Regions from separate parts of the Streptomyces sp. NPDC030814 genome, predicted to be linked through region 1. Evidence: riboswitches for the same ligand, from Rfam matches in the RefSeq annotation. Region 1 holds a riboswitch; each other region holds the start of a gene.

Region 1 (7,594 bases):
GCAGCCGCAGCCGGCTCTTCGGGCCACCGGGGTACGCGCCCGTCCCGAACATCCGCGGGGCCTCGGACTCCCCCACGAACACCGGCGCGACGGCCAGCTGCAGTTCGTCCGCAAGGCCCTGCTGGAGCAGTTGGGTGTGAACGCGTCCGCCGCCCTCGACCATCAGGCGTCCCACGCCGCGTACGTCGCCGAGGTGGTCGAGGACGGCGGGCCACTCCAGGTCCGGGCCGAGGGAGACGACGTCCACGCCGGCAGGGCCGGCCGGCAGGCCCAGTGTGCGCAGCCGTTCCGCGCCCTTGTCCGTCGTGTACACCACCTTCTCGCCTCCCGTGTGCCAGAACTGGGCCTCCGGGTCCAGATCGCCGGACGCGCTGACCGTGACCTTCAGCGGGTACTCCGGGAGCCCGGCGGCGACGCGGGTGGCGCGGCGTTCGGGGGAGTTGACCAGCAGCCGGGGGTTGTCGGTGCGCAGGGTGCCGGCGCCGATCAGGATGGCGTCGCTGGCCGCCCGCACCTCGTCGACCCGGTCGAAGTCGGCCGGGCCCGAGAGGAGCAGCCGTTCGGGCCCGGTGTCGTCCAGGTAGCCGTCGAGGGAGACGGCGGCGGACAACAGGACGTAGGGCTGGGGCATGGAGACGCTCCCTGACTGGCTGGCCGGCGCTGACCGACACCGATGGACTGACTGACCGGCTGGGCTTGGTTCAAGTTTTAAACAATAACTACACTGTACGTATGACGACCCGCTGGCTCACCCCCGAGGAACAGCGTGCCTGGCGCGCGTACCTCGCCGCGAGCACCCTCCTGGAGGACGCGCTCGACCGGCAGCTCCAGCAGGAGGCCGGCATGCCGCACCTCTACTACGCCGTGCTGGCCGTGCTCTCCGAAGCGCCGGACCGTCGGATGCGGATGACCGATCTCGCCGAGCACGCGAAGATCACGCGCAGCCGGCTGACCTACGTCGTGACCCGGCTGGAGAAGGACGGGGTGGTCCGGCGCGAGAACTGCAAGTGGGACAAGCGGGGGAGCATCGCCGCCCTCACCGATGAGGGTGCGGCCCTGCTGGAGCGGCTGGCGCCGGGCCATGTGGAGGCGGTCCGCAAGGCGGTCTTCGATCACCTCACCCCCGAGCAGGTCGGCCAGTTCGAGGAGATCTGCTCGACCATCGCGGCGGCGATCGAGGGTGAGGACGCCCGGCAGAACGGCCCCGACGACCTGCCCTGGCGCCGCCGGTCCTGCTCATCGGGCCAGTGACCCCGGCTGCCGACCGGTCCCGGCCCGCCGCCGGTCCCGTGTCCGTCCGCACCTCGCTCTCGCCCCCGCCCCGCCGTTCGGTCGCGGGCGGCGTTCGCTGTTCCCCCGCACCCCCGAATGTGACGCATCCCAAAACTGGTTGCTTGAAATTTGAAGCAGGGGATAGAGTCGCGGCGAGCGCTGTGATTCAAAACTGAAGCACAGCGGCAGTCGATCCAGGACCGGAGAACCCGCATGCCCGACTTCCCCGCTGCCACCCCGCGTGCCCGCGTCCGGGTACCGCTGCGCTTCCAGGACGGCTACGGCGTCGACGCCGAGATGGTCACCTTCCACGGCCTCGTCGACGGCCGCGAGCACCTGGCGATCGTGCTCGGCGATCCCGCCCCCGGCACGGCCCCGCTGGTCCGGATGCACTCCGAGTGCCTGACCGGCGACGTCTTCGGCTCGGCGCGCTGCGACTGCGGTCCGCAGCTGCGGGAGGCGGTGGAGCGGATCGCGGACCGGGGCGGGGTGCTCCTCTACCTCCGCCAGGAGGGCCGCGGTATCGGCCTCTACAACAAGCTCGACGCGTACGCCCTCCAGGACCAGGGCCTCGACACCTACGAGGCGAACACGGCCCTCGGGCTGCCGGAGGACGCCCGCGACTACACGGCCGCGGCCCAGATGCTGGGCGCCCTCGGCATCGACGAGCTGGACCTGCTCTCCAACAACCCCGACAAGGCGCAGCAGCTGCGCGACCTCGGCGTCGGTGTCCGGCACCGCGTCCCGACCGGCGTCTTCACCACCGCCCACAACGTCCGCTACCTCCGGGCGAAGGTCCTCACCACCCAGCACACCCTGCCGCTGGCGGAACTGACCGCGGGCTGACGGCCGACGCGTGGTCAACCGGTGCCGCAGGCCGCCCGGACACCCACTCGGCCCCTCCGGCTGGCCCTCCGCCGACCGCCCCGCGAATCTGGGACGGGTGGGGCAGCCAGAGGGTGTGAAGAGGCCGGACGGCCGGCGGTTCTTCTATGCCGGCGCCCTCGTACGGGCGCTGCCCGCCCTCCTCGTCGTCGGCGGCCTCTGCTACGACCACTTCATGCCGCGGGAGTTCACGGCCGTCCCCTTCTTCACCGCCGCGCCCCTGGTGGCCGCGCCGCTGCTGTCCCTGGAGGGCACGGTGGTGACCGGCGCCGCCTCGCTCGCCGGCATCGTCACCGTACGCCTGCGGTACGGGGACTCGGGGCGGGCGGACGCGCTCACGGAGATCGCCACCGTGGCCGTCGTCGCCGTACTGGCCGTGGCCATCAACCGGCTCGTCCGGCGCAGCGACGCCCGCCTCGCCACCGCCCGCGAGATCGCGGAGGCCGCGCAGCGGGCCGTACTGCCGAGGCCCCAGGAGCGGCTCGGCGGGCTGGAGATCGCGGCGCGGTACGAGGCCGCGCAGGCCGACGCCTCGATCGGCGGCGATCTGTACGCGGTGCAGGACTCGCCGCACGGCGTACGGCTGATCGTGGGGGACGTACGCGGCAAGGGGCTGGGCGCGGTGGCGGCCGTGGCGGTGCTGATCGGCGCGTTCCGGGAGGCGGCCGAGCAGGAGACGACCCTGGAGGCCGTGGCCCAGCGGCTGGAGCGGGCGCTCGCGAGGGAGGTGATCCGGCGGGACGCCGCACGGAGGGACCCCACCGTGCCGTACGAGGGGTTCGTCACGGCCGTCCTCGCTGAGGTCCCGCACGGCGCCGGGCTGGCCCGCATCGTCAACCGGGGTCATCCGGCCCCGCTGCTGCTCCACGCCGACGGCGGTCTGCGCACCCTCGACAGCCCCTGGGCCGCGCTGCCGCTCGGTCTCGGCGAGCTGGGAACCTGGCCGGACCGGGCGGAGGAGACCGTGTTCCCGGCTGGTTCGACCCTGCTCTTCTACACGGACGGGCTGTCCGAGGCGCGCAACTCGGACGGCGTCTTCTACGATCCGGCCGCTCGGCTCAGCGGCCGTACCTTCCCCGGCCCGCGCGCCCTGGTGACGACGCTCGCCGAAGAGGTCCGCGAGCACACCGGCGGCGGGACGACGGACGACATGGCGCTCCTCGCCGTACACCGTCCCTGAAGGGAATCTCACTCAGCGTGCACAGTCAACCTCCCTCCGCATAGAATCTGACACTCAGTCAGGAAGGTCGGGGCTCCCGAGGCGAGGTCAACTCGCCCGATTTCCACCCCTCATGACCCGTTGGTCCAGTGCAAAAAGCCGAACGATCATCTAGAACCGCTTGGAATGCCGCCCTCGCGTCTATTAACGTTCGATAACGCAGCGCGGTCGTCCCAGCCGTCACAAGAGGCGGCTCCGTGCTCACGCGCCGAATCCCGTAGGGAACCGGGGAACCACCACCCTGGGGTGAATCGCGCGGAAACCGTCGTGCAAGCACGTGTGGTTTACGCGCGTAGGAGACCTTCCGCTCCGAACCCGTCAGCTAACCCGGTAGGCCAGAAGGAAGGAAAGGAGTACGCCCACGTGGCGTCCAACCGGTCCGCGACCGAAGCCCCGTTCGTGCCAAGCCAGCGCAGCAGTGAGTCCGAGACCTTCGGTTTCGGCAGCTACGACAGCGACAACGAGGGCCCCTTCCAGGAGTGGAACCCCACCGCGGAGTCCCTCCGCCCCGTCCGCGGCCGGCACCGTGTGGCCAAGACCAAGCAGCGCGGTGGGTTCGCCCGTAGCTCCACGGTTCTCGGCGTCGGCGTCATAGCCGCCGTCAGCGGCGCCGGCATGGCCAGCGCCCAGAGCGGCAAGGCCCCGGTGGCCATCTCCCTGCCGGACCTGCCGAACGTGGGCTCGGTCTTCGAGGAGGACGACGCCGCCGACGAGCCCGAGAGCTCCACCGCCCCGCTCAGCAGCGCCGGCCTCATCGCCGCGGACACCCAGCAGGGCGCCACCGACGCCGGCGAGGCGCTGCGCGCGCGCATCATGCAGCAGGCCGAGTCCCAGCAGGACGCGTTCGACCTGAAGACAGCCGAGGCCGCCCAGACCGCCGCCGCGAAGAAGGCCGCCGAAGAGGCCGCCGAGGAGAAGAAGGAAGCCGAGGCCAAGGAAGCCGCCGCCAAGAAGAAGGCGGAGCAGGAGGCCGCGGAGAAGGAGGAAGCCGAGCGCCTCGCCGCCCTGGCCAAGCAGTTCACGCTTCCGACCTCCTCGTACACCATCACCTCCACCTTCGGCCAGGCCGGCCCCTACTGGTCCTCCGGCTACCACACCGGTCTCGACTTCGCCGCCCCCACGGGCACCCTCATCAAGGCCGTCCACAGCGGCACGATCACGCAGGCGGGCTGGGACGGCTCGTACGGCTACAAGACCGTGCTCACCCTCGATGACGGCACCGAGATCTGGTACGCCCACCAGTCCTCCATCGGCGTCAGCGTCGGCCAGAAGGTCGCCACCGGCGACGTCATCGGCCGTGTCGGCGCCACGGGCAACGTCACCGGTGCCCACCTCCACATGGAGGTCCACCCCGACGGCTCGACCACCGGCATCGACCCGGCGGCGTGGCTGCGCAGCAAGGGCCTGAGCATCTAGCGTGTCGCCCCCCTGAACAGATGTGACGCCGCGTGAGGCCGAGAGGCCTGACGCGGCGTTCGTCATGCCAGGCCCGCCGCCCCGCGTCGCTGCCGAGAGAATCCCACCCGTGTCACCCGGCGTTCACACGACGCGGAATGCCACGGTCCGGACCGGTGGTTGAAACAGGACATGACTTCTCTTCGCAAGCTGGGCACGTCCGACCTCGAGGTCTTCCCGCTCTCCCTCGGCGGCAACGTCTTCGGCTGGACGGCGGACGAGACACAGTCCTTCGCCGTCCTCGACGCCTACGCTGCCGCAGGCGGCAACTTCATCGACACCGCGGACTCCTACTCCGCGTGGGTCGAGGGCAACCAGGGCGGTGAGTCCGAGACGATCATCGGCAAGTGGGTGAAGGCCCGGGGCAACCGCGCCGACGTGGTGATCGCGACGAAGGTGAGCCAGCACCCCGAGTACCAGGGCCTCTCCGCCGCCAACATCAAGGCCGCCGCGGACGCCTCGCTGGCCCGCCTGGGCACCGACTACATCGACCTCTACTACACGCACTTCGACAAGCCCGAGGTGCCGGTCGAGGAGATCATCACCGCCCTGGACGACCTGGTGAAGGCCGGCAAGGTCCGCGCGATCGCGGCGTCCAACATCACCCCGGAGCGTCTCAGGGCCTCCCTGGACTTCTCGGCCCGCGAGGGCCTGGCCCGCTATGTGGCGCTCCAGCCCCACTACAACCTGGTCTCCCGCGACACCTACGAGGGCGCCCTCCAGTCGGTGGCCGCCGACGCGGGCCTCTCCGCCGTCCCCTACTTCGCCCTCGCCAAGGGGTTCCTCACCGGCAAGTACCGCCCCGGCACGACCGTCGACAGCCCCCGCGCCGCGGGCGCCGGCGCCTACCTCGACACCCCGAGGGGCGCCCGCGTCCTCACCGCCCTGGACGAGATCGCCCAGTCCAGGAACACGGAGATCGCCACGATCGCCCTGGCCTGGCTCACCGCCCAGCCGACGGTCACCGCCCCCATCGCATCGGCCCGCACCACGTCCCAACTCCCGGCGCTCCTGGCGGTGGCCGACGTAACCCTCACCGCCGAGGAGCTGAAGAGCCTCACGGAGGCGTCCGCGTAGCCACCAGCCCGTTTCCTCCCCAGCCCTCGGCGGCACGACTGTGCCATGGGGACGGCGGGGGAGCCGCGTACGGACGTAAGGGGGTGTGTCGGGGGGGGGGGGTGTCCGCCCGCAGCGGTTGGCGCGTCAACTGGTCCAGCTTCCCGGGCGACCGATTCCGCGCCGTTCCGAGGACGGACACCCCCCCGGCGCGCCCCCGACCCACCCCGCACCCGGACGCGTTTCAGCCGCACCCCCACAGCGCGAAAGCCATCCACGAACCGCTACGACCAATACGGCCGGTACGGCACCTGTGTCACCACCGGGTTCCCTCCGTACACGGGCCCGTAGCCCTGCCAGGGCATCGGCGGAAGCGGCGCGGCCACACCCACCGGCGTCATCCCCCGCCCCGCGTAGGCCAACGCCGGCCGAGCCAGCTCCCGCCGCCGCCACAGTTCGAACAGCAGCTGCCGCTCGCGCAGCACGAAGTCACCCCCGGCCCGCCCCAACCGCCCCCGCCGCCGCAGAAACGCCAATGAGGTCGCGTACGCCTCGTACTCCGCGACGACCCGGGCCCCACCCTTCCCGAAGTGGTACGCCGCGTAGTCCCGCGCCACCCGCCGAGCCCGCATCGATCCCAGCACGAACGGCTCCGGCGGCGTCAGCCACCCCGCCGCCGCATACACCGGCAACTCCTCCCGCACGGCCCGCAGCTCCCGCTGCCGCGTCCAGATCGCCAACCACGTCAGCAAGCCGAACATCGGCACCATGAACACCGCGTAGACCGCGAAGAACCCGTACTCCCCGAACGCCGCCGACCCGTTCCAGACCGCGTGCATGCCCATCGCGAGCAGCAGCCCGCCCACCGGGACCAGCATCCGCCGCACCGGCTGCCGTTCCCCGGCCATCGCCGCGAACCCGAACCCGATGCCCGTCAGCACGGTGAACAGCGGATGCGCGAACGGCGACATGATCACCCGCACGAAGAACGTCGCCGCCGTGACCGACGCCAGCCCACTCCCCCCGCTGAGCTGGTCCGTCCCGAACGCGGTCCCCAGGTACAGGATGTTCTCGGTGAACGCGAACCCGGTCGCCGTGACGCCCCCGATCACCACCCCGTCCACGATTCCCGTGAAGTTCCGCCTCCGGAACAGGAAGATCAACAGCACGGCCGCGGCCTTCGCGGTCTCCTCCACGACGGGCGCTATGACGGTGGCGCCCAACGTGTCCGCATGCGACGGATCGGCCGTGGCGGTGGCTATCCACTGCGTCGCGAAACTGTTCGCCACGATCGCTATCAGCGCCGCCGCACACGCCCCCCAGGCGAACGCGAACAGCATGTTCCTCCATGGCCCGGGCTCCACCCGGTCCAGCCACCGGAACGCCGCCACGAGCAACGGCACGGGCAGCACCGCGAGCCCAAGCCCTACCAGAAAACCCTCCGTGCCGGTCTGCTCGCGGACGAGCGCGAGGATGACGAGCCCGGACAGCGCGAGCAGTGCGATGAGAGAGCCGTACTTGACGCTTTTCCGCTGCCACCAGCGCACGGGCCTGAACACACCTCCGCCGGCGGGGCCGCTGGGGTGCGTCGGGTAGAGGGGACTGGTGGTCATTGCGTTGACCCTAACGAGCGATGGGCGCTACCCGCGACGTCGTACCGTACGACCGGTCGCGGGTGTGTGTGGGGGGGGGGACTGTTCGTGCGCC
Region 2 (7,594 bases), on a different contig from region 1:
GGCCCGGCATCGGACCGTAGGGATGCCACACATGCCGCCGGTCGAGGTCCAGCAGCTCGGCCACCCTCGGGTCGGGCGCCTCAGGCATTGGGCGCGAGATCCGTTCCGGCACCCCGACGGCGTACGGCGACCAGATCCGTACGAGCCTCGCCCGCCTGCGGGGCGGACGCGGAGGCCGCGGGGGCCGCTGAACCGCAGACGCCGCCCCCTTCGTGGGACCCGCATCCGCCGCCGCTCCCGTGCGACCCGCAGCCGCCGCCCTCGTGCGATCCGCACCCGGCGCTCTCGTGTGCCCCGCAGCCGCCTCCGGCCGCCCGGTGCTGCGGCAGCGTGACCTGGTCGGCCCCCTCCACCTCGAACCCGGCGTCCGCGATCATCTCCAGGTCGGCCTTGCCCGCCTGGCCCTCGCTGGTGAGGTAGTCGCCCAGGAAGATCGAGTTGGCCAGGTGCAGTGCGAGCGGCTGCATCGTGCGCAGATGCACCTCGCGGCCACCCGCGATCCGCACCTCGACGTCCGGGCAGACGAACCGCACCATGGCGAGGATCCGCAGGCACCGCTGGGGCGTGAGGTTCCACTCCTTGGCCAGCGGGGTGCCCTCGAACGGGATCAGGAAGTTGACCGGCACCGAGTCCGGGTCCAGTTCGCGCAGCGAGAAGACGACGTCGACCAGGTCCTCGTCGGTCTCACCCATGCCCGCGATGAGGCCCGAGCACGCCGACAGACCCGCCGCGTGCGCCTTCTGCACGGTGTCCACCCGATCGGCGTACGTGTGGGTGGTCGTGATCTCCCCGTACGTCGACTCCGACGTGTTGAGGTTGTGGTTGTAGGCGTCCGCCCCCGCCTCGCGCAGCCGTTCGGCCTGGCCGTCGGAGAGCAGACCCAGACAGGCGCACACCTCGACGCCCTCGTTCTGCTCCTTGATGGCCTTGATGGTGCCCGCGACCCGGTCGACGTCCCGGTCCGTCGGGCCGCGTCCCGACGCGACCAGGCACACCCGCTTGGCACCGCCGGCCAGTCCGGCCGCCGCGGCCTTGGACGCCTCGTCGGGCTTGAGCCAGGTGTACTTGAGGATCCCGGTCGTCGAGCCGAGCCGCTGGGAGCAGTAGGAGCAGTCCTCGGGACACAACCCGGACTTCAGGTTGACGAGATAGTTCAGTTTCACCCGTCGCCCGAACCAGTGCCTGCGCACCTTTCCGGCCGCGGCCACCACGTCGAGCAGGTCGTCGTCGGAGGTGCCGAGGACGGCGAGCGCCTCGGCACGGCTCAGCGGCTCGCGCCGGAGCCCCTTGTCCACCAGCGTGTTCAGCAGGTCCATGAGAGCCGATCCTGTCCTACCGGACCGCTCCCGGCCAAGGAGACTTCGGACAACAGAGTCGGATCGACGTGTGGGTATCGCCACATCGTGAGCGACCGGTCGTCCCGTTAGTGTCTGTGCACTGCCTACAAAAGCCCCGGGCCCGCCGCCACATGGCGCACCGGCACCGAGGGCTGCCCACGCGACCCCCGGAGGACTCATGGCGTTCGGCTGGATCGACGAGCAGGCGTCGGCGCGCCGCCGCGCCGGGCTCGTACGGACCCTGCGCCCCCGCCCCGCCGACTCGCCCCTGCTCGACCTCGCGAGCAACGACTACCTGGGCCTGGCCCGCCACCCCGAGATCGTCGAGGGCGCCGCCGAGGCGGCGCGCACCTGGGGCGGCGGGGCGACGGGCTCCCGGCTCGTCACCGGCACCACCGAACTCCACGGCGAGCTCGAGCGCGAACTGGCCGCCTTCTGCGGCTTCGAGGCCGCCCTCGTCTTCTCCTCCGGCTACGCCGCCAACCTCGCGGCCGTCACCGCGCTCGCCCCGCACGACTCGCTGGTCGTGTCGGACGCGGGCAACCACGCCTCCCTGATCGACGGCTGCCGGCTGGCCCGCGGGACCACGCAGGTCGTCGCGCACGCCGACCCGGACGCGGTCCGCAAGGCGCTCGGCACGGCCAAGGGGCCCGCCATCGCGGTCTCCGACACGGTGTTCTCGGTGGACGGCGACGCCGCCCCGCTGGCCGGACTGGCCGCCGCGTGCCGCGAGTACGGCGCAGGGCTCGTCGTGGACGACGCCCACGGGCTCGGTGTGCTGGGCGACGGCGGCCGGGGCGCGCCGTACGCCGTGGGGCTGGCGGGCGCACCCGATGTCGTCGTGACGGTCACCCTGTCGAAGTCGCTGGGCAGCCAGGGCGGTGCGGTCCTCGGACCGGCGCGGGTGATCGACCACCTGGTCAACGCCGCCCGGACGTTCATCTTCGACACGGGGCTCGCCCCGGCCGCGACGGGCGCGGCCCTCGCCGCGCTCAGGCTGCTGCGCCGTGAACCGGACAGGGCCGCGCGGGCTCGTGAGGTGGCGCGGGCCCTGCACACACGGCTGACGGCGTCGGGCCATGAAGCGGTGCGGCCCGACGCCGCCGTGGTGTCCGTACGGGCGCCGTCCCCGGATCAGGCGGTGCGATGGGCGGCGGACTGCCGGGCGGCGGGTCTCGCCGTCGGCTGTTTCCGCCCGCCGTCGGTGCCCGACGGCATCTCCAGGCTGCGGTTGACCGCCAGGGCGGATCTCACCGAGGCACAGATTTCCCGAGCCGTGGACATCATCGGCGATACGCGACCGTGAGTCGGCGTCGCGGCCGTGCGTCGCCGGAAGCGGAACCGAAAGCGCTGTCGGTGATGCTCACCGAAGCGTGGTGATGAATCCCTCCCATGCCTCGGGGGTGAACAGCAGGGCGGGCCCCGCCGTGTTCTTCGAGTCGCGCACGGCCACCAGTCCGGCCAGCCGGCCGGACCCGGGACGGGCCGTTTCCACACAGTTGTTCATCCCCGTGCTGCGGCTGCTGCGCAGCCAACGCACACCGCGCAGTGCGGTACTGGTGGGTACGTGACGAGGCAGAGCTGACATGGCGCCTCCTGACGCGCCGGAAGCTAGCCCTGAGCCAGTCCGGCGATGTAATCCGACGATTCCTCGGGCGAAAGGGCGTGGATCTGAAGGGTGTTGAAGGCCTCGACATAAGCCCTGAGGTCTTCTTTCCGCTCGAGGTAGAGGCTACTCGTCAAGTGGTCGAGAACAACCACGTCCCAATCGGACGTGCTTCGAAATGAGAAAATCACGAAGGGTCCCGTGAGGCCGATGTGCGCCCCGGCAGTGAACGGCAACACCTGCAGCCTCACCTGGGGGAGGCGCGCCGCGTCGACCAGCCGCTCCAGCTGACGGGCCATGACCTCGGGTCCGCCGACCTCCCGCCGCAGAACGCCCTCGTCGAGCACGACGCTCAGCTCCATCGGGGGATGTCCGCGCAGGACGTCCTGCCGCGCGAGCCGCACTTCCACGAGCGCGTCGAGTTTGTCGTCTTCCAGCCCCTCCACAGCGGCCCGTGTCACCGCTCGGGCGTACTCGGGGATCTGCAACAGTCCCGGCACGACCGACGTCTCCAGGGTGCGCATCCCGCTGGCCTGCGACTCCAAACTGATGAAGTCGCGGTACGTCGGCGGCAGCACCCCGCGGTAGGCGTGCCACCAGTTGTGCCGCCCGCCACCGTCCTCGGAGCCGGCCAGCGCCAGCAGCAGTTCCCGTAACTCCGTGTCATCGACCGCGTACGCGTCGAGGAGCCTGCGTACGTCCGCCGGCTTCACCCCGCTGGCGCCCGTCTCGATCCGGCTCACCTTGGACTGGTGCCAGCCCACGAGATGGGCGGCCTGGATACTGGTGATGCCGACGCGGGTGCGCAGGAGGCGCAACTCGGCACCGAGCTTGCGGCGGCGCACCGCCGGACCGTACTGCATGGGGGTTCTCCTTCCGCCCGGCGCGCGAAGTCGGGTGACGGTAGAGGATGGCCCGAGAGGCCCCTCGAATACGGTCGGCCGTCGGAGAGTTCACCGCTTCGAGCGACAGATATATGCATATCTTGGTGGATCGCCACCCGTGACGGCCCAGGTAGTGGCAGTCTGGCGCGAAGCACCAGTCCGGGACCGTACTCGAATCATCCGCTCCCAGTCGGACACCGGTCCCGTGGGAAAGGGACGCCTCGCCATGGCAGATCACCAGGAAGCATCCGTCACTCTGCCGAGCGATCCCGCCTCGGTGTCCGCGGCCCGTAGATATGTCGCCACCGTGCTGGCCGAATGGGGTCTGCCGAGCGACACGGACATCGCGGACACCGTGCGCCTGATCGTGTCCGAACTCGCCACCAACGCCGTTCAGCACACCTTCGGTCAGTCACCCACGTTCACCGTGGACCTCGCCCTCGACCGGGACGAGCACCTGCACATCGGCGTCACGGACAGTCATCCCCGCTTCCCGAAACGTTTGCCCGCAGCCGTCCAGCAGGACAACGGGCGGGGGATGGTCATCATCCGCTGGCTGACCGCCGAGTGCGGCGGCAGGCTGAGCGTGAGACCCACGCGGGAGGGGGGCAAGACGGTGGCGATCGACCTTCCGTGGACCGTGCCCGTGCAGCCGGTCAGGACAGGCGGTCCGCAGGAGCCCTGACGGAGTCCTCCCTCTGCGGTGCGGGGACCGCCCCCTTGCGGCGGGGCGCCGGCATCGTCGTACGGCTGTCGCGGCCGGAGCGCCCAACGAGCTTCGGGAGCAGGCCCCACAGCAGCAGACAGCCGATGAGAGTGCCACCGCCGGCGGCGACGCCCGCGGCCCGGCCGAGTGTCACGTCCACGACGAGCAGTACCGATCCGGCGAAGGCCGGCATCAGCACCCACAGGCCGACGCTGGCCAGCCTGGAGGAGACCCGGACGATGGTGGGCTTGGCGTTCTGCTGGAAGAGCGAGCGGTGCAGGGCTGCCGGAGCCGTGAAGAGCGCCGCCGCGAGGACGGCGAGCAGCAGCGTCGTGACGTAGGTGGCGCGCTGGACCGCGTCGAGGTCCGGGAAACGCGGTGTGAAGGCCAACGTCAACAGGAACGCGAAGAGGATCTGCACCCCCGTCTGGGTGACCCGCAACTCCTGCAGCAACTCGGAGAAGTTGCGGTCGGCCCGTTCGAGAGGCGTCTCATTGCGATCGGGGCTGATGCGTTCGTCGGCCATGGCTGTACGGGTAACCATTCGGGCCCGTGTCACGCCTCCCGGGGAGGGGGCGGAGGATGGTTCGGGGTTACTCGGGAGCGGCCGAGGGGCGGCCGTCATGCCGGCCGCCCCCGATGGGTCAGCGGACCCGGCCGTACCAGACGCTCTTCGTCCAGATCTTCTGCAGCCGCACGACGTCACCCGTCTTCGGCGAGTGCCAGATCTTTCCCTTCCCTGCGTAGATACCGACGTGGTAGACGTTCGACCCCGAGTGGAAGAAGACGAGGTCTCCGAGCTTGCGGTTGCTCGCGGAGACGTGCTTCGTCTTGTTGTACTGCTGCTGGGCAGTACGGGGCAGCTTCTTGCCCGCCTTCTTGAACGAGTAGAGCGTCAGCCCTGAGCAGTCGAACCTGCTCGGGCCCGTCGCGCCGTACCGGTAAGGGGAGCCCTTCTTGGAAGCCGCGACCTTGAGTGCCTTCGACGCCACCGTGGCGGCCTCGGCATCGGCTGCGACGCCCGGGACCATGATGCTGCCGCCGACGGCGGCGATGGTGAGAGCCGAGGCCGTGCCGGCCCGGGTCAACAGCGACGGGACACGATTGAGCGCAGACATGCGCAACCCTTCGTCAGCCGCCTGTGAAGGATGACCTGTCGGATTCGGGCTGGCGAAGTTGCCCGGCCGCTGACGCGGCTTCACCCCAAGGGCTGCTCGGCCCGGTCATGGCGTGACCGTCCCGGCGACCCGTCGTGCTTGGGTCCTCCACTCCTGCCGATCCACTCCTGTCGACCGGTCATCCGGACGGCGGCAGGACTCGGCGTCCGCCCGGATCGCCCCGCCGCTGCGGCGGGGGCTTGTCGTCAGGAAGGGATCTTGACGCACGGAAGTCCGAAAATCCCAACGGAATCGGGGATTTGTGGTGTTACTCACCACTCGCCCGTTCGGGTGGACAGACCATTTTCGGCTGTTCTGTCCAAGGAGCCGAGGACGTCCGTACCAGCATCGGAACGACCGGTTCCGGCGCTCTCGTAGGTGCGGTGCGCAACTCGGGTACTCCTTTGGGCGGATGGGCCGATGGGTGGTTCCGCGTAGGCCGTCCGGTGGGCCGAAGCCCGGACCGGAGGTCCCGTCAGGAGTACGGCGGACGACCGGTGATCGGTTCAGGCGGGTGAGTCCTCGGGTTCCGGCGGAAGGGTGACCCGGGCCGCCCGGCGTTCCCCGTCCAGGACCCGCAGTGCTCGGGCGAGGGTGGGGGCGTGCAGTTCGCTCTCGCCACGTGTGTGCATCAGTTCGAGTGCGTCGCGCAGCGCCGTCGCCCTGGCGACGAGGGCCTGTGCGGCCCGCAGCCCGCGGTACGTGTCGCCGGGGCGGGCCGGATTGATCCGGCCCAGCAGGTCGACCACGTCCAGATAGCGGTCGATCAACTCCGCCTCGGCGCACGTCAGTGCGGGCAACGGCGGCAGCTCGGGGGGAAGCATCGGCGATTCACCTCGCGCCGGGGAGCGCCGACGAGCCCTTGCGGCCCGGCACGATGCGGTCCGCGAGGCCGTAGTCCACGGCTCCTCGCGCGTCGAGGAACGTGTCCCGCTCGATGTCGGTGCTGATCCGCTCGTGGCTCTGCCCGGTGTGCCGTACGAGCATCTCCTCCAGGCTCCGGCGGTTGCGCATCAACTCGTCCGCGTGGATCGCCAGATCGCTCGCCTGTCCGGTGACCGGCCCGGCCGGAGCCGGCTGATGGATCACCACCTGCGCGCCCGGCAGCACGGACCGCTTGCCGGGGGTGCCCGCCGCCAGCAGCACCGCGGCGGACGCCCCCGCCCGGCCGAGACAGACGGTCTCCACGTCGCAGGTGACGAACCGGATCGTGTCGTAGATGGCTGTCATCGCGCTGAACGAGCCGCCGGGGGAGTTGATGTAGAGGGAGATGTCCCGCTCCGGGGACTGGTACTCCAAGTGCATGAACTGTGCCATCACGTCGTTCGCCGACGTGTCGTCGATCTGCGTCCCGAGGAACACGATGCGCTCTTCCAGCAACTTCGCATACGGATCCATCGTTCGGTGACCCGCACTGGTGCGCTCGGTGAATTCGGGGAGCACCTGGCGGGCCGACGGGTGGTGCGCGGGCATGGGAGCCTCCTCTGATCGACAACTGTAAAAAATGTACAGGATGTACGTCTCTTGTCGGAGGGTGCTCGGCTGACAGCGAAAATCCCCGCGGGGCGCGGCTCCGCGGGGATCGGTCTCGGTGGGCGTCGGGTCAGTTGAGCGGGGCGGGGGCCGGGGTTGCGTAGAAGGTGACCGGGGCTGGCCGAGGCTCGCGGCGAGTTCGTTCAGGGCGTTCGCCACCTCGAGCGCCGAGACCCGCTGCGCGGCAGATGCGGGACTGGCTCTCGTCCGCGGTCCCGCTCCCGGCCGCTCGGGCCGGCCCTCCGGTGAACAGGGCCGTCCCCCACGCCGCCGTCCCTGTGCATCCGAGCGGTGCGCGTCTGGAAACGCTGGACATGATCTCCCCGTTCGACTGTCCTGGGCGCCTCCTGTTGGAGGTGGTCGTGATCGTA
Region 3 (7,594 bases), on a different contig from region 1:
TGTGCTGGGCGGTGATCGTCCGCGCGCGCTCGCTGTCGCCGCGCGCCACGGCGTCCACGATGCCGCCGTGCTCCGCCCAGGACTCCACGGGGTTGGCCGGCGCCTCGACCGCGTACATCCAGGCGATCTTGTGCCGCAGCTGGGCGAGCGTCGAGGTCAGGGCGGGGCTCCCGGAGGCCTGGGCGAGCGTCTCGTGGAACCAGCCGCCCAGGGAGCGCAGATCCTCGCTGCCGCCCCGTCTGGCCCGCTCCTGGCCCAGCCTGACCAGGCCGCGCAGGACCTTGAGGTGTGCCTCCGTGCGCCGCTGGGCGGCGCGGGCGGCACCGAGAGGCTCCAGCAGCATGCGCATCTCCAGCAGGTCGGCGGCCTCCTGCTCGGTCGGCTCGGCGACGCACGCGCCCGCGTGCCGGCGGGTCACCACGAAGCCTTCGGCCTCCAGCGTGCGCAGTGCCTCGCGCACGGGGACGCGGCTGACGCCGTAACGGCGCGCGAGCAGTTCCTCGGTGAGACGGCTGCCGCGCTCGTAGACACCCGCGACGATGTCATCACGGATCGCCGTGCATACCGAGTGCGCCGGAATACGCATGACCGACCTCCGCCTTAATCCCCGTGAAACGTCCTTGATTGACGTGTGTTCAGGCGACTCTATTGCAGCGAGCCGGAATTTCCGATGGCAGGCCGGAATCCATGGATATTTTTTGGACAGGAGGTGCCCCACAACAAGGAAAGCCCCGGCTCGGTGAGCCGGGGCCTCCTGAGGCGGGTGACGCTTTCGTCAGACGTTCACACCGTGCGAGCGCAGGTACGCGACGGGGTCGATGTCCGAGCCGTACTCGGCCGACGTGCGGGCCTCGAAGTGCAGGTGCGGGCCGGTGACGTTGCCGGTCGCCCCGGAGAGGCCGATCTGCTGACCGGCGGTGACCGTCTGGCCGACGGAGACGGCGATGGACGACAGGTGGCCGTACTGGGTGTAGGTGCCGTCGTTCATCTTGATCACGACGTTGTTGCCGTACGCGCCGCCCCAGCCGGCCTCGACGACGGTGCCGGCGCCCACCGCGAGGACGGCCGTGCCTGAGGCGGCGTGGAAGTCGACACCGGTGTGGCTGCCGGAGGACCAGACGGCGCCGCCGGACTTGTAGCCGGTGGAGATGTAGGAGCCGCTGATGGGGGCGACGTAGGAGTTGAGGCGCTTGCGCTCGGCCGCGCGGGCGGCACGTGCCTTGATCTCCTCGCGCTCCTTGGCGGCGGCGCGCTCCTGCTCGGCCTTCTCGGCGGCGGCCTTGCGGGCCTCCTCCTGTGCCTTCTGCTTGACGGCGGCCACTTCTGCGGCCTGCTGCTGGGCGGCGGCCTGGGCGTCGACCTGCTCGGCGACCGTGTCCCCGAGGACGATGATCTGGTTCAGTCCGGTCTGCTCGGGCGCGGGCTCCGCGGCGAGCGCCGGGACGGCCACGGTGCCGACGACACCGGTGGTGGTGAGAGCGGCGACGCCCACGGTCCTCGTGGTCGTGCGCTTCACTCGGCCGGGACGGCGGTGTTTCCCGGGAGCGCGGGTGAACCCCATGGAGTGGCTGATCCTTTCCTTCCCTCTCGCCTACCGGGTTAGCTGACGGGTTCGGAGCAGGAAGGTCTCCTACGGACACCCCTCGTTTCGCGAAGCTCGCGAAGGGCACCCGATTCACCCCAGGGACTGCGGTTGGGTCCCCGGCTCCCCTGGCTCGCGCCGTACGGGGGACTCGGCGATGACTGTCCGGTGCCGCGGATGCGGCGAACTGCTGGCGAACAGCCGGACCGACGCTAAGCGGGTCGCCTCCGAAATAACAAACGCATCACGGGTTTTGTAGCGTACGCCACAGGGCAGACGTGCAACCTCCCCCATGAATAGGGACAAACAGGGCCCCGGCGACTCTTCCGTCACCGGGGCCCTCGGTCTCCCGTCTGCGCGCCGGTCTCTACTCGGCGGGTACGACGGTGACTTCACCGATGCCGAGGGCCCTGACCGGCTCCTCGATCTGCGCGGCGTCACCGACGAGGACGGTCACCAGACGGTCCACCGGGAAGGCGCTCACGACGGCCGCGGTGGCCTCCACGGTGCCGGTGGCGGCGAGCTGTCGGTACAGCGTCGACTGGTAGTCGTCCGGCAGGTGCTGCTCGACCTGGTCGGCCAGTGTGCTCGCCACGGCCGCCGCCGTCTCGAACTTGAGGGGGGCGACCCCGACGAGGTTCTGCACGGCGACGTCCCGCTCGGCGTCCGTCAGCCCCTCCGCGGCGAGCGTGCGCAGCACCGTCCACAGGTCGTCGAGCGCCGGACCGGTGTTCGGTGTGTCGACGGAACCGCTGATGGCGAGCATCGAGACACCGGAGCCGTCGGGTGCCGAGCGCAGCACCTGGCCGAACGCGCGCACGCCGTAGGTGTAGCCCTTCTCCTCGCGCAGGACGCGGTCCAGACGGGAGGTGAGGGTGCCGCCGAGGCAGTAGGTGCCGAGCACCTGGGCCGGCCACACCCGGTCGTGCCGGTCGACGCCCACACGGCCGATGAGCAGCTGCGTCTGGACGGCGCCGGGGCGGTCCACGATGATGACGCGCCCGGTGTCGTCGGCGCTCACCGGCGGCACGGGGCGGGGCTTGGCCGGAGAGCCCGTCCAGGCGCCCAGGGTGTCGCCGAGCAGCGCGTCGAGGTCGACTCCGGTGAGGTCGCCGACGACCACGGCGGTGGCCGTCGCCGGGCGGACATGCCGCTCGTAGAAGGCGCGTACGGCCGCGGAGTCGATGCGCGCGACGGTCTCCTCGGTGCCCTGACGCGGGCGCGACATGCGGGAGCCCGCGGGGAACAACCGCTTGTAGAGCTCCTTGGCGGCCCGGCGGCCCGGGTTGGCGGTCTCGTGGGGGATCTCGTCGAGCCGGTTGGCCACGAGCCGCTCGATCTCGCTGTCCGCGAACGCCGGGGCCCGCAGTGCGTCGGCGAGCAGGCCGAGCGCCTTCCCCAGCCGCGACACGGGGACTTCGAGGGAGAGGCGTACGCCGGGGTGGTCGGCGTGCGAGTCGAGGGTGGCGCCGCACCGCTCCAGCTCGGCCGCGAACTCCTCGGCGGAGTGCTTGTCGGTGCCCTCGGAGAAGGCCCTCGTCATGATGGTGGCGACGCCGTCGAGGCCGGCGGGCTCGGCGTCCAGGGGGGCGTCGAGGAGCACCTCGACGGCGACGACCTGCTGGCCGGGACGGTGGCAGCGGAGCACCGTCAGGCCGTTGTCCAGGGTGGCGCGCTCGGGCGCGGGGAATGCCCAGGGCCTGGCCTCGCCGGCCTGGGGCTGCGGGTGGAAGTCCATGGTCGCGAGCTCGGTCACTTCGCCGACTCCTCGGTCTCGTCGGTGGTTGCGTCGGCGTCCGTCGCCGGGGTCTCGGCCTCGGCGGCCTCCTCGTCGGCTTCGTCGCCGGCGACGGGCTCGTAGACGAGCACCACGCGGTTGTCGGGCCGCAGGCGCGCCTGGGCGACCTCCCGGACCTCCTCGGCGGTCACGTCGAGCACACGGTCGACGGCGGTCAGGGCCAGCTTGGGGTCGCCGAACAGGACCGCGTAGCGGCACAGTTCGTCGGCGCGGCCCGCGACCGTGCCGAGCCGGTCCAGCCATTCGCGCTCCAACTGGGCCTGGGCGCGCTCCATCTCCTCGGCCGTGGGGCCCTCCGCGGCGAATCGGGCGAGCTCCTCGTCGACGGCGGCCTCGATGACGGGCACCTCGACGTCGCCGGAGGTCTTCACGTCCATCCACGCCAGGGAGGGGGAGCCGACCAGACGCAGCAGGCCGAAGCCGGCCGTCACCGCCGTGCGGTCTCGGCGTACGAGCCGGTTGTAGAGGCGGGAGGACTCCCCGCCGCCGAGGATGGCGAGGGCCAGGTCGGCCGCGTCGCACGCGCGCGTGCCGTCCTCCGGCAGGCGGTAGGCGGCCATCAACGCGCGCGCGGGCACCTTCTCCTCGATGATCTCGCGCCGCTGCTCACCGATGACGTCGGGCAGACCGCCGTCACGCGGCTCCGGCTTGCCGTCGTAGGACGGGATGGAACCGAAGTACTTCTCGATCCAGGCGAGGGTCTGCTCCGGGTCGATGTCGCCGACGACCGAGAGGACGGCGTTGTTGGGCGCGTAGTACGTCCGGAAGAACTGGCGGGCGTCCTCCAGGCTGGCCGCCTCCAGGTCCTCCATGGAACCGATCGGGGTGTGCCGGTAGGGGTGGCCCTCCGGGTAGGCCAGCTGGAAGATCCGCTCGAAGGCGGTGCCGTACGGCACGTTGTCGTAGCGCTGCCGGCGCTCGTTCTTGACGACGTCCCGCTGGTTGTCCAGGTTCTTCTGGTCGAGCGCGAACAGCAGGCTGCCCATGCGGTCGGCCTCCAGCCACAGCGCGAGCTCCAGCTGGTGGGCGGGCATCGTCTCGAAGTAGTTGGTGCGCTCCCAGCTGGTGGTGCCGTTGAGCGAGCCGCCGGCGCCCTGGACCAGCTCGAAGTGGCCGTTGCCCGAGACCTGCTTGGAGCCCTGGAACATCAGGTGCTCGAAGAGGTGGGCGAGGCCGGTGCGGCCCTCGACCTCATGGCGGGAGCCTACGTCGTACCAGAGGCACACCGCGGCGACCGGGGTCAGGTGGTCCTCGGAGAGCACCACGCGCAGGCCGTTGTCCAGGCGGTGCTCCTTCACTGTCAGGCCTTCGGAGCCTGCCTCGGCTGTGGCCGTGTGACCCATGGGCATGTACGTCCCTTCGATGGCGAGCGCGGTCGGTGGAACCGCGGTTGTCCTGCCGGTCCTGCCACTGTATGCAAGCGTGCGGACGCCCGGCGAAGTTCCCGGAGGCCGTACGCCGGCAGCGAGAACGCCCTGTGCCCGGAGCGGGACCGCCGGTGGCCGTCGGCGGCCGGTGGTCAAGGTCGGCGCACGCGGTTGACGCGGCGACGCGGACGCCCGCCCGGCGGGTGAATGCCGGGTCGTGTCCGGGTTGTCAGTGCGGCAGTCCACAATGGTCCGCGTCAGAGTCCGTTCACTTGCAGCAAGGAGCCGGCAGCGATGGCCCGCCGCAGCACGAAGACCCCGCCGCCCGACGACGCGTACGAGGAGAAGATCCTCGACATCGACGTCGTCGACGAGATGCAGGGCTCCTTCCTGGAGTACGCGTACTCGGTCATCTACTCCCGAGCCCTGCCCGACGCCCGTGACGGTCTGAAGCCGGTGCACCGCCGCATCGTCTACCAGATGAACGAGATGGGCCTGCGCCCCGACCGCGGCTACGTGAAGTGCGCCCGCGTCGTCGGCGAGGTCATGGGCAAGCTGCACCCGCACGGCGACTCGTCGATCTACGACGCCCTGGTGCGCATGGCCCAGCCCTTCTCGATGCGCGTCCCCCTGGTCGACGGCCACGGCAACTTCGGTTCCCTCGGCAACGACGACCCGCCCGCCGCCATGCGGTACACGGAGTGCCGCCAGGCCGCCGCGACGAGCCTGATGACGGAGTCGATCGAGGAGAACACGGTCGATTTCGCCCCGAACTACGACGGCCAGGAGCAGGAGCCGGTCGCGCTGCCCGCCGCCTTCCCGAACCTCCTGGTCAACGGCGCGTCGGGCATCGCCGTCGGTATGGCCACCAACATGCCGCCGCACAACCTGGGCGAGGTCATCGCCGCCGCCCGCCACCTGATCAGATATCCGAACGCGGACCTGGACGCGCTGATGAAGCACGTCCCGGGCCCCGACCTGCCCACGGGCGGGCGGATCGTCGGTCTCTCCGGGATCAGGGACGCGTACGAGACCGGCCGCGGTACCTTCAAGATCCGCGCCACGGTGACCGTGGACAACGTGACGGCGCGCCGCAAGGGCCTCGTCGTCACGGAGCTGCCGTTCACCGTCGGCCCCGAGAAGGTCATCGCCAAGATCAAGGACCTGGTCGGCTCGAAGAAGCTCCAGGGCATCGCCGACGTCAAGGACCTCACCGACCGCCAGCACGGCCTGCGTCTCGTGATCGAGATCAAGAACGGCTTCGTGCCGGAGGCGGTCCTGGAGCAGCTCTACAAGCTGACGCCGATGGAGGAGTCCTTCGGCATCAACAACGTGGCGCTGGTCGACGGCCAGCCCCTCACCCTGGGCCTCAAGGAGCTCCTGGAGGTCTACCTCGACCACCGCTTCGACGTGGTGCGTCGCCGCTCGGAGTTCCGCCGCGGCAAGAAGCGCGACCGGCTGCACCTGGTCGAGGGTCTGCTCACGGCGCTGCTGGACATCGACGAGGTCATCCGGCTGATCCGTTCCAGCGAGAACTCCGCGCAGGCCAAGGAGCGCCTGATGGGGCACTTCTCCCTGTCGGACGTGCAGACGCAGTACATCCTCGACACTCCGCTGCGCCGTCTGACCAAGTACGACCGCATCGAGCTGGAGACGGAGAAGGACCGCCTCAACACGGAGATCGCGGAGCTGACGCGCATCCTGGAGTCGGACGCGGAGCTGCGCAAGCTGGTCTCCGGGGAACTGGCCGCGGTGGCGAAGAAGTTCGGCACCGAGCGCCGTACGGTGCTGCTGGAGTCCTCGGGCGCACCCGTGGCCGCGGTTCCGCTCCAGGTCGCGGACGACCCGTGCCGGGTGCTGCTGTCCTCGACGGGTCTGCTCGCCCGTACGGCCGACGCGGAGCCCTTCGCGGCAGATGCGGGCGCCAAGCGCACCAAGCACGACGTGATCGTGTCGGTGGTCCCGGCGACGGCCCGGGGCGAGATCGGCGCGGTGACGTCCACGGGCCGTCTGCTGCGGCTGAACGTGATCGACCTGCCCCAGCTGCCCGACACGGCGGCGGCCCCGAACCTCGCGGGCGGCGCCCCGCTCGCGGAGTTCCTCTCCCTCCAGGACGACGAGACGGTGGTCTGTCTGATGACGCTCGACGAGTCGTCGCCCGGGCTCGCCATCGGCACCGAACAGGGTGTCGTCAAGCGTGTGGTGCCCGACTATCCGTCCAACAAGGAGGAGTTGGAGGTCATCACCCTCAAGGAGGGCGACCGGATCGTGGGCGCGGTCGAGCTGCACACCGGCGAGGAGGACCTGGTCTTCATCACCGACGACGCCCAGCTGCTGCGCTACCAGGCGTCGCAGGTCCGGCCGCAGGGCCGCCCGGCCGGCGGTATGGCGGGCATCAAGCTCACCGAGGGCGCGAAGGTCATCTCCTTCACGGCGGTCGACCCGGCCGCGGACGCGGTGGTCTTCACGGTGGCGGGCTCGCGCGGCACGCTGGACGACTCCGTGCAGACCACGGCGAAGCTCACCCCCTTCGACCAGTACCCGCGCAAGGGCCGCGCCACGGGCGGTGTCCGCTGCCAGCGGTATCTGAAGGGCGAGGACTGCCTGTCCTTCGCCTGGGCGGGCCCGGCTCCCGCCCGAGCCGCCCAGAAGAACGGCACTCCGGCCGACCTGCCGGAGATGGACCCCCGCCGGGACGGCTCGGGTGTCTCCCTGGGCAAGCCGGTGGCATCGGTGGCGGGCCCGGTGTGACGAGGGTTGTCACGGTGAGCCGGAGGCCTCAGAGGCTGTCGTAGGAGGTCTCCGGTTCGCCGGCCTCCTGCTCCTTCTGCGGTACGTAGCGGAGGA
Region 4 (7,594 bases), on a different contig from region 1:
CGCCTGGCCGGCCCCCGTGCCGGAGCCCCCGGGGACCGAGCCACCGCCGTCGAGCACGACCGCCACGTCGTGCTCGACCCGGCCGGGTGGCGGCCGGTCGGCGAGGTGGAGCCCCTTGAGTTCGGCGTCGGCCCGACCCGGCACATACCGGGGCAGCCCGACGTGCCGCCGTACGTGCCCCGCGACTGCGACGAGGACCTGCGCGCCAAGCTCGCGCACAGCGGGCTGGTGCTGGTCCTCGGCGAGCGGTACGCGGGCAAGTCGTACACCGCGTGGCACGGGGTGCGGTCGCTGGAGGGGTACCGGCTGTACGCGCCGGACCCGGGGGAGGATCTGCGGGCTGTGCTCGCCGCGCTGAGGGGCGAGCCCGGCGAGTACGTCATCTGGCTGGACGAGGTGACCGACCACCTCGGCGAGGACGGGCTGGACCGGAGGCTGTTGGGGCGGCTCGCCGGCCTCGGCGCGGTCCTGCTCGGCACGATGCGCTCCGAGGAGTACTACCGGCGCCGGATGATGAGCGACCGCATCGGCCTCGCCCTGACCAAGGCCCGCACGGTCGAGGTGCCGCGGGAGTGGAGCGACGCCGAGCTGGACCGCCTCAAGGACCTCGACGACCCGCGCGCCTACCCGGCGTTCATGTGGAGCGGCAAGGAGGGCGCCGCGTCGTACTTCGCGATCGGGCACACCATGTACGACGAGTGGCGGCGGCCGGGGACGAAGGTGGAGCACCCGTGTGGACAGCTGCTGGTCCGGGCCGCCGTCGACCTGGCGCGGTGCGGAGTGCGGGGCGCCGTACCGACCGAGCTGCTCGCACAGGTGCAGGAGCAGTACGGCACGGAGGAGCGCGAGTCGTTCGAGGACGCCCTCACCTGGGCCACGACCCGCATGTTCGGGGTCTCGGGCCTGCTCGTGGCCGGTGACGAAGACGGCACCTTGCGGGCGTACGGGGCGCTGGTCGCGGAGGCGCTGCGCGCGGAGGATCTGGAGCCGGTGCCGGACGCGGTGTGGTGGCTGTTGCTGGACGCGGCGCAGGGCGGCGCACGGATCGACCGCGAGGCCGTGCTGGACGCGGCCCGTGCGGCGCTGCACCCGCGGATCGAGGCGGGCGACACGGACCTGATGGTCGCCCTCGCCGAGCGCGTGGGCGGGGACGAACGCGCGGACCTGATCCGCCGGGCCGCGGAGGCCGGGCACCGCGAGGCCGCCGAGGAGTGGGCGACGCACCTGGTGGAAGCCGGTGACGAGGCCGCCGCGATCCGGTATCTGGAGATCGCCGCCCAGGGCGGAAGCGTCGAGGCGGCGCGCGAGGCGGGGCGGTTGCACCGCGAGCGCGCGGAGCTGTTGCTGCGGAAGGCCGCCGAAGCAGGGGACGGGGCGGCGGCCCACGAGCTGGGCGAACTGCTGCTGGGCTCCGGACAGGTTGACGCGCTGCGCTGGTTCGTCAGGGCGGTCCGGGCCGGTCACGAGGAGGTGTCCACCAGCCTGGGTCGGGCCCTGTACTACCGGAGGAGCAAGGACGCGGAGTTCTGGCTCCGCCGCGGCGCCGCGCTCGGCGACGCCCACGCCGTGCATGCGCTCGCCGCGTACCTGCACAGCCTCGGCGACCACGACGAGGAGGCGGAGCGGCTCTTCCGCGAGGCCAAGGAGGCGGGCCACCCTGCCGCGTCCCGCCATCTCGCAGCCCTCCTCCTCCGCGTGGGCGACGGCCCCTCCGACGAGGTGAGGCACCTGTTCCACGAGGACGCCGCACTCGGCAGCGGCGACGCCGCCTACTGGCTCTCGCTGCACCTGCGCCGGCGCGGGGACACCGGCGAGGCCGACAAGTGGTTGCACAAGGCCGCCGACCTGGACCACTACCACGCGCTGCGCGACCTGGGCCTGCTGCCCGTACCCCCCGACGACCAGCCCGATACCGTCGAGGAGTGACCAACCAGCCCCACCCTCCGCACTCCCGGCCGCAGCCGGCGCCCGCCCCGGCGCCCGCCCTGTTCACCTGGGAGTTCGCCACCGACCCGTACCCCGCCTACGCCTGGCTCCGCGAGCACGCCCCCGTGCACCGCACCAAGCTGCCCAGCGGCGTGGAGGCCTGGCTGGTCACCCGGTACAAGGACGCCAAGCAGGCCCTCGCCGACCAGCGCCTGTCCAAGAACCCGGCGCACCACGACGAGCCCGCGCACGCCAAGGGCAAGACCGGTATCCCCGGTGAGCGCAAGGCCGAGTTGATGACGCACCTGCTGAACATCGACCCGCCGGACCACACCCGGCTGCGCCGCCTCGTCTCCAAGGCGTTCACGCCCCGCAGGGTCGCCGAGTTCGCACCCAGGGTCCAGGAGTTGACCGACGACCTGATCGACCGGTTCGTGGAGCGGGGAGAGGCCGATCTCATCCACGAGTTCGCCTTCCCGCTCCCCATCCACGCGATCTGCGACCTGCTCGGCGTCCCACGGGAGGACCAGGACGACTTCCGGGACTGGGCGGGGATGATGATCCGGCACGGTGGCGGGCCGCGCGGCGGCGTCGCCAGGTCGGTGAAGAAGATGCGCGGCTATCTCGCGGACCTCATCCATCGCAAGCGCGAGGCGCTCCCCGCCGAACCCACCCCCGGCGAGGACCTCATCTCCGGTCTCATCCGGGCCTCGGACCACGGTGAGCACCTCACCGAGAACGAGGCCGCCGCCATGGCCTTCATCCTTCTGTTCGCCGGGTTCGAGACCACCGTCAACCTCATCGGCAACGGCACCTACGCCCTCCTCACGCACCCCGAGCAGCGCGCCCGACTCCAGGCCTCCCTCGCCGCGGGCGGAAGGGGCCTGTTGGAGACCGGCGTCGAGGAACTCCTCCGCTACGACGGCCCCGTGGAGCTCGCCACCTGGCGGTTCGCCACGCAGCCGCTGACCATCGGCGGGCAGGACATCGCCCCCGGCGACCCCGTGCTCGTGGTACTCGCGGCGGCCGACCGTGACCCGGCCCGCTTCGCCGACCCCGACACCCTCGACCTCTCCCGCCGTGACAACCAGCACCTCGGCTACGGCCACGGCATCCACTACTGCCTGGGCGCGCCCCTGGCCCGGCTGGAGGGGCAGACTGCGCTGGCCACACTCCTCACCCGTCTGCCCGATCTGCGGCTCGCGGCCGATCCGTCCGACCTGCGCTGGCGCGGCGGGCTCATCATGCGTGGATTGCGCACGCTTCCGGTCGAATTCACACCGCGTCAGGGCGGTTGAACGGCGCGTACGGTACCCGGAACAGCGGCAGAACATGACACACCCTCAAGTTCGTGATCTTCACGTGATCTCCGCTGCATTAACTTGTGACAACTGATCGTCTGCGGCTACGTTCACACGGCAGTGCGAAGGTTGGTCACATCCTTCGCGCAGCTCACTGCTGTCGCGTGAAAGGCAATCGCATGCTCTCCGGGAACGGTCGTCACCGTCGCCCCCGTCAGGCTCCGGCACTCCTCGTGGCGGCCGGAGTGACCGGCTCCGCGATCGCGATCCCGCTCCTCGGCGCCACCGGCGCGAGCGCGGCCAGCGGAACCACCTGGGACCAGGTGGCGGAGTGCGAGAGCGGCGGTTCCTGGAGCGCGGACACCGGGAACGGGCGCTACGGCGGCCTCCAGATCTCCCAGTCCAACTGGGAGAAGTACGGCGGCCTCAGTTACGCGACCAGCCCCGACCAGGCCAGCCGTTCGCAGCAAATCGCGGTCGCCGAGAGGATCCTCGCCGACCAGGGTGTCGGCGTCTGGTCCACCTGCGGACTCCTCCACAACCTCGACGGCGACTCCACCTCGGCCGACGTGGACACCGGCGTCGCGGAAGATTCGTCCGGTTCAGGCGATTCGTCCGATTCATCCGGCTCATCCCGTAACTCCACCAAGTCCGACGACTCATCGGATTCCTCCGACCCATCCGGTTCGCCCGGTTCGGTCGACTCGTCCTCGGATACCGCCGAGGGTTCCGCCAAGGCCGACGCGGGCGCAGGGGACTCCGTCGACATCTCGGACTCCGACCGCAGTGGCGGGTCGCGGGAATCCGGCAGCTCCTCCACGGCCGACGCCCGCCGCGGTGACTCGGGCAACTCCACGCGGACCGATACCCCTTCCACCAGCGATGACGCGGATGCCGGCACCGGTCGTCACCGTGGCGCGAGCGCGGAGGAGGGTGTCGACACCGACGCGGCCGGCTCGCGCGGCGACACCTCCTCGGGCCGGCACGCCTCCCGTGGCGGCGACGCCTCCCGCGAGGCCGTCGACGGCTCGTACACCGTCCGCCCCGGGGACAGCCTGACGGCCATCGCCGACTCCCTTGAGGTGAGCGGCGGGTGGCGGGAGCTGTACGCCGAGAACGAGCGCACGGTCGGAACCGACCCGGACCTCATCCTTCCCGGTCAGACCCTGGAAGTCAGTGCCGAAACGGGCGAAAAGTAGCGGCAGTTCCGGTCATGGTTCGCCCGTTAATGCCCGTTTTGATCTCGGTGGGAGATGAATCACAGACCCCCTGATCGTCTTTGAAATTCGGCGAATCACGTGTTTACGGTCGTGACCGCTCGCCACAGCGGGCCCTTGCGGTCGTCACGCCGAATCCTGCCGACGGCCGCTCGGAACAGTCGTCGCGTCAAGCGCCGTAGGCAGGAGCGGGGGACCCAAGGTTTGCGCCGGGTCCGGCGGTTGAGGCCCTTCGGGGTCAGACCGCCGGCACCGGCTCGGGGTGAAGCCGCATACGTGAGCCGGGAGGCGAGCGGATGCGGCCGGGCAACTCAACCGGCCCGAACCCGACAGCTCACCTCGTAGGCGTCGGTGAGGGGATCACTCCATGCTGTCTTCCAGCAAGGGCAAGCACCGCCGTCCGTCCAAGACCGCCCGCGCCATCGCCGTCGCCGGTGTCACCGGCGCCGCCGCGATCGCCGTCCCGCTGATGGCGGCCGGCAGCGCCTCCGCCGCCACCGCATCCGAGTGGGACGCCGTCGCCCAGTGCGAGTCCGGTGGCAACTGGTCCATCAACACCGGCAACGGCTACTACGGCGGGCTGCAGTTCTCGGCCTCCACCTGGGCCGGGTACGGCGGCACGCAGTACGCCTCCACCGCCGACCAGGCCACCAAGGCGCAGCAGATCGCCGTCGCCGAGAAGGTTCTCGCGAGCCAGGGCAAGGGTGCCTGGCCGGTCTGCGGCAAGGGCCTGTCCAGCGCCTCGTACGACGGCGCCGCCGCCTCCTCGGGCAACTCCGGCTCGGAGTCCTCCTCCTCTTCCTCGCAGGAGAGCACCCAGGACACCCGCGCCTCGCGTTCCTCCGGGCGCGCCACCGTCGAGACCCCGACCGGCAAGAAGGTCAAGAAGGGCGACGGAGAGTACAAGGTCGTCAGCGGTGACACCCTCAGCAGCATCGCCGCGAAGAAGAACGTCAAGGGTGGCTGGGAGAAGCTCTTCGAGCTGAACAAGGACATCATCGACGACGCCGACTTCATCTACCCCGGCCAGCAGCTCCACCTGAGCTGACGGCCGGTCCCGACGGTCGCCGCGGCCGGGCCCATGGGTCCGCCGCGGCCGGGCCGGGACACCGGTTCGGCCGGGCCGAAAAAATGGCCGCTCCCCGGCTGAACCGTGGCCCGCTCACGGCCGTGTCCTCCTTTGTGAGGACCTCGTGAGGGCCGTCCCCCGTCCCCACGGGCCCCCCGCCCCGGTGCGCATTCCCCCGTACGCACCGGGGCGGGGTTTTTCGTGCCCCGGACCGCCGTCGCTCCCCCTTCTGTTCACTTTCCCGCCCACCCCCCTTTGTTCCGAGCCGAAACAATGGGTACGGTCTGTCTGTCCACGGGACGGTCGGTCGGCTGCCGACGGCCCCGGGGCGGTTAGGCTCTAGTCGCATGGCCCTCGCGGCCCCGCACCAATGCGTCACATCCCAAGAAGGAGATGCTCGTGCCGTCCATCGACGTCGTCGTAGCCCGGGAAATCCTGGACTCCCGAGGCAACCCCACGGTCGAGGTCGAGGTCGGCCTCGACGACGGCAGCACCGGTCGTGCCGCCGTCCCGTCCGGCGCCTCCACGGGCGCCTTCGAGGCCATCGAGCTCCGTGACGGCGACCCCAACCGCTACCTCGGCAAGGGCGTCGAGAAGGCCGTCCTCGCCGTGATCGAGCAGATCGGCCCGGAGCTGGTCGGCTACGACGCCACCGAGCAGCGCCTGATCGACCAGGCCATGTTCGACCTGGACGCCACCGACAACAAGGGCTCCCTCGGCGCCAACGCCATCCTCGGTGTCTCCCTCGCCGTCGCCCACGCCGCCTCCGAGGCCAGCGACCTCCCGCTCTTCCGCTACCTGGGCGGCCCGAACGCGCACCTGCTGCCCGTTCCGATGATGAACATCCTGAACGGCGGCTCGCACGCCGACACCAACGTGGACATCCAGGAGTTCATGATCGCCCCGATCGGCGCGGAGTCCTTCTCCGAGGCCCTGCGCTGGGGCGCCGAGGTCTACCACACCCTCAAGAAGGTGCTGAAGCGCAAGGGCCTGAACACCGGCCTCGGCGACGAGGGCGGCTTCGCCCCGAACCTGGACTCCAACCGCGCCGCCCTCGACCTCATCCTCGAGGCCGTCAACGAGGCCGGCTACACCCCCGGCGAGCAGATCGCCCTGGCGCTCGACGTCGCCGCCTCCGAGTTCTACAAGGACGGCGTGTACGTCTTCGAGGGCAAGGAGCGCTCCGCCGCCGAAATGACGGACTACTACGCGGAGCTCGTCGACGCGTACCCGCTCGTCTCCATCGAGGACCCGCTGTTCGAGGACGACTGGGACGGCTGGAAGACCATCACCGAGCGCCTCGGCGACAAGGTGCAGCTCGTCGGCGACGACCTGTTCGTCACCAACCCCGAGCGCCTCGCCCGCGGCATCGAGGAGGGCGCGGCGAACGCGCTGCTCGTCAAGGTCAACCAGATCGGCTCGCTCACCGAGACCCTGGACGCCGTCGAGCTGGCCCAGCGCAACGGCTTCAAGTGCATGATGTCCCACCGCTCCGGCGAGACCGAGGACGTCACCATCGCCGACCTCGCCGTCGCCGTGAACTGCGGCCAGATCAAGACCGGCGCCCCGGCCCGCTCGGACCGCGTCGCCAAGTACAACCAGCTCCTGCGCATCGAGGAGATCCTCGACGACGCCGCGGTGTACGCCGGCCGCAGCGCCTTCCCGCGCTTCAAGGGCTGACCGGTCCTTCCCCACGTCCGCTCCGCGGACCACGGGCACAGCAAGGGCTGACCGGTCCTTCCCCACGTCCGCTCCGCGGACCACGGGCACAGCAAGGGCTGACACCAGCAGGGCGGCGGCAGCAGGCGTCGCACGTACGTCCCCGTACCCGGTCCCGTACCGTGTGCGGGGACGTACGCACGTAGGGCCCGCAGGAAGGGGAAGGGGGACATGCCCGTGAAGGACCGGGACCGTTTCTCCACCGCGACCAGGCTGAAGCTGCTCGGTGAGCAGACGGCGGCCCGGGTCTACCGCTCCCAGACCCGGCGCCAGGCCCGTCGCTCCCGGCTCACCGGCCGGGCCGCGCTGCTCGCCCTCGTCCTCTGCTCGATGATCGTGGCCCTCGCCTACCCCATAAGGCA

Evidence for each region. Region 1 has a riboswitch for cyclic di-AMP ahead of ACZ43N_RS34865 (M23 family metallopeptidase). Riboswitches for the same ligand answer to the same signal wherever they lie in the genome.
Region 2: another riboswitch for cyclic di-AMP. It lies ahead of ACZ43N_RS19310 (C40 family peptidase); the one in region 1 lies ahead of ACZ43N_RS34865 (M23 family metallopeptidase).
Region 3: another riboswitch for cyclic di-AMP. It lies ahead of ACZ43N_RS00460 (M23 family metallopeptidase); the one in region 1 lies ahead of ACZ43N_RS34865 (M23 family metallopeptidase).
Region 4: another riboswitch for cyclic di-AMP. It lies ahead of ACZ43N_RS28215 (transglycosylase family protein); the one in region 1 lies ahead of ACZ43N_RS34865 (M23 family metallopeptidase).

The regions. Positions count from the first base shown of each region.
Region 1 is NZ_JBVIDX010000025.1:91,289-98,882, forward strand. Features, by position in the region: gene ACZ43N_RS34845 (dihydrofolate reductase family protein) at 1-631, opposite strand, end outside; gene ACZ43N_RS34850 (MarR family winged helix-turn-helix transcriptional regulator) at 733-1,251, shown strand; gene ACZ43N_RS34855 (GTP cyclohydrolase II) at 1,486-2,118, shown strand; gene ACZ43N_RS34860 (PP2C family protein-serine/threonine phosphatase) at 2,234-3,337, shown strand; cyclic di-AMP (ydaO/yuaA leader) riboswitch at 3,573-3,728, shown strand; gene ACZ43N_RS34865 (M23 family metallopeptidase) at 3,740-4,792, shown strand; gene ACZ43N_RS34870 (aldo/keto reductase) at 4,964-5,908, shown strand; gene ACZ43N_RS34875 (PrsW family intramembrane metalloprotease) at 6,172-7,500, opposite strand.
Region 2 is NZ_JBVIDX010000008.1:192,282-199,875, reverse strand. Features, by position in the region: gene ACZ43N_RS19345 (adenosylmethionine--8-amino-7-oxononanoate transaminase) at 1-88, opposite strand, end outside; gene bioB (biotin synthase BioB) at 81-1,316, opposite strand; gene ACZ43N_RS19335 (8-amino-7-oxononanoate synthase) at 1,516-2,643, shown strand; gene ACZ43N_RS19330 (DUF397 domain-containing protein) at 2,701-2,925, opposite strand; gene ACZ43N_RS19325 (helix-turn-helix domain-containing protein) at 2,949-3,806, opposite strand; gene ACZ43N_RS19320 (ATP-binding protein) at 4,054-4,512, shown strand; gene ACZ43N_RS19315 (DUF6328 family protein) at 4,484-5,059, opposite strand; gene ACZ43N_RS19310 (C40 family peptidase) at 5,178-5,651, opposite strand; cyclic di-AMP (ydaO/yuaA leader) riboswitch at 5,655-5,853, opposite strand; gene ACZ43N_RS19305 (hypothetical protein) at 6,197-6,514, opposite strand; gene ACZ43N_RS19300 (ATP-dependent Clp protease proteolytic subunit) at 6,522-7,163, opposite strand.
Region 3 is NZ_JBVIDX010000001.1:113,319-120,912, reverse strand. Features, by position in the region: gene ACZ43N_RS00465 (GntR family transcriptional regulator) at 1-586, opposite strand, end outside; gene ACZ43N_RS00460 (M23 family metallopeptidase) at 776-1,561, opposite strand; cyclic di-AMP (ydaO/yuaA leader) riboswitch at 1,574-1,749, opposite strand; gene ACZ43N_RS00455 (M16 family metallopeptidase) at 1,950-3,338, opposite strand; gene ACZ43N_RS00450 (M16 family metallopeptidase) at 3,335-4,729, opposite strand; gene ACZ43N_RS00445 (DNA gyrase/topoisomerase IV subunit A) at 5,042-7,498, shown strand; gene ACZ43N_RS00440 (CobW family GTP-binding protein) at 7,527-7,594, opposite strand, start outside.
Region 4 is NZ_JBVIDX010000015.1:144,040-151,633, reverse strand. Features, by position in the region: gene ACZ43N_RS28230 (hypothetical protein) at 1-1,926, shown strand, start outside; gene ACZ43N_RS28225 (cytochrome P450 family protein) at 1,923-3,224, shown strand; gene ACZ43N_RS28220 (transglycosylase family protein) at 3,407-4,426, shown strand; cyclic di-AMP (ydaO/yuaA leader) riboswitch at 4,609-4,807, shown strand; gene ACZ43N_RS28215 (transglycosylase family protein) at 4,812-5,492, shown strand; gene eno (phosphopyruvate hydratase) at 5,913-7,193, shown strand; gene ACZ43N_RS28205 (FtsB family cell division protein) at 7,404-7,594, shown strand, end outside.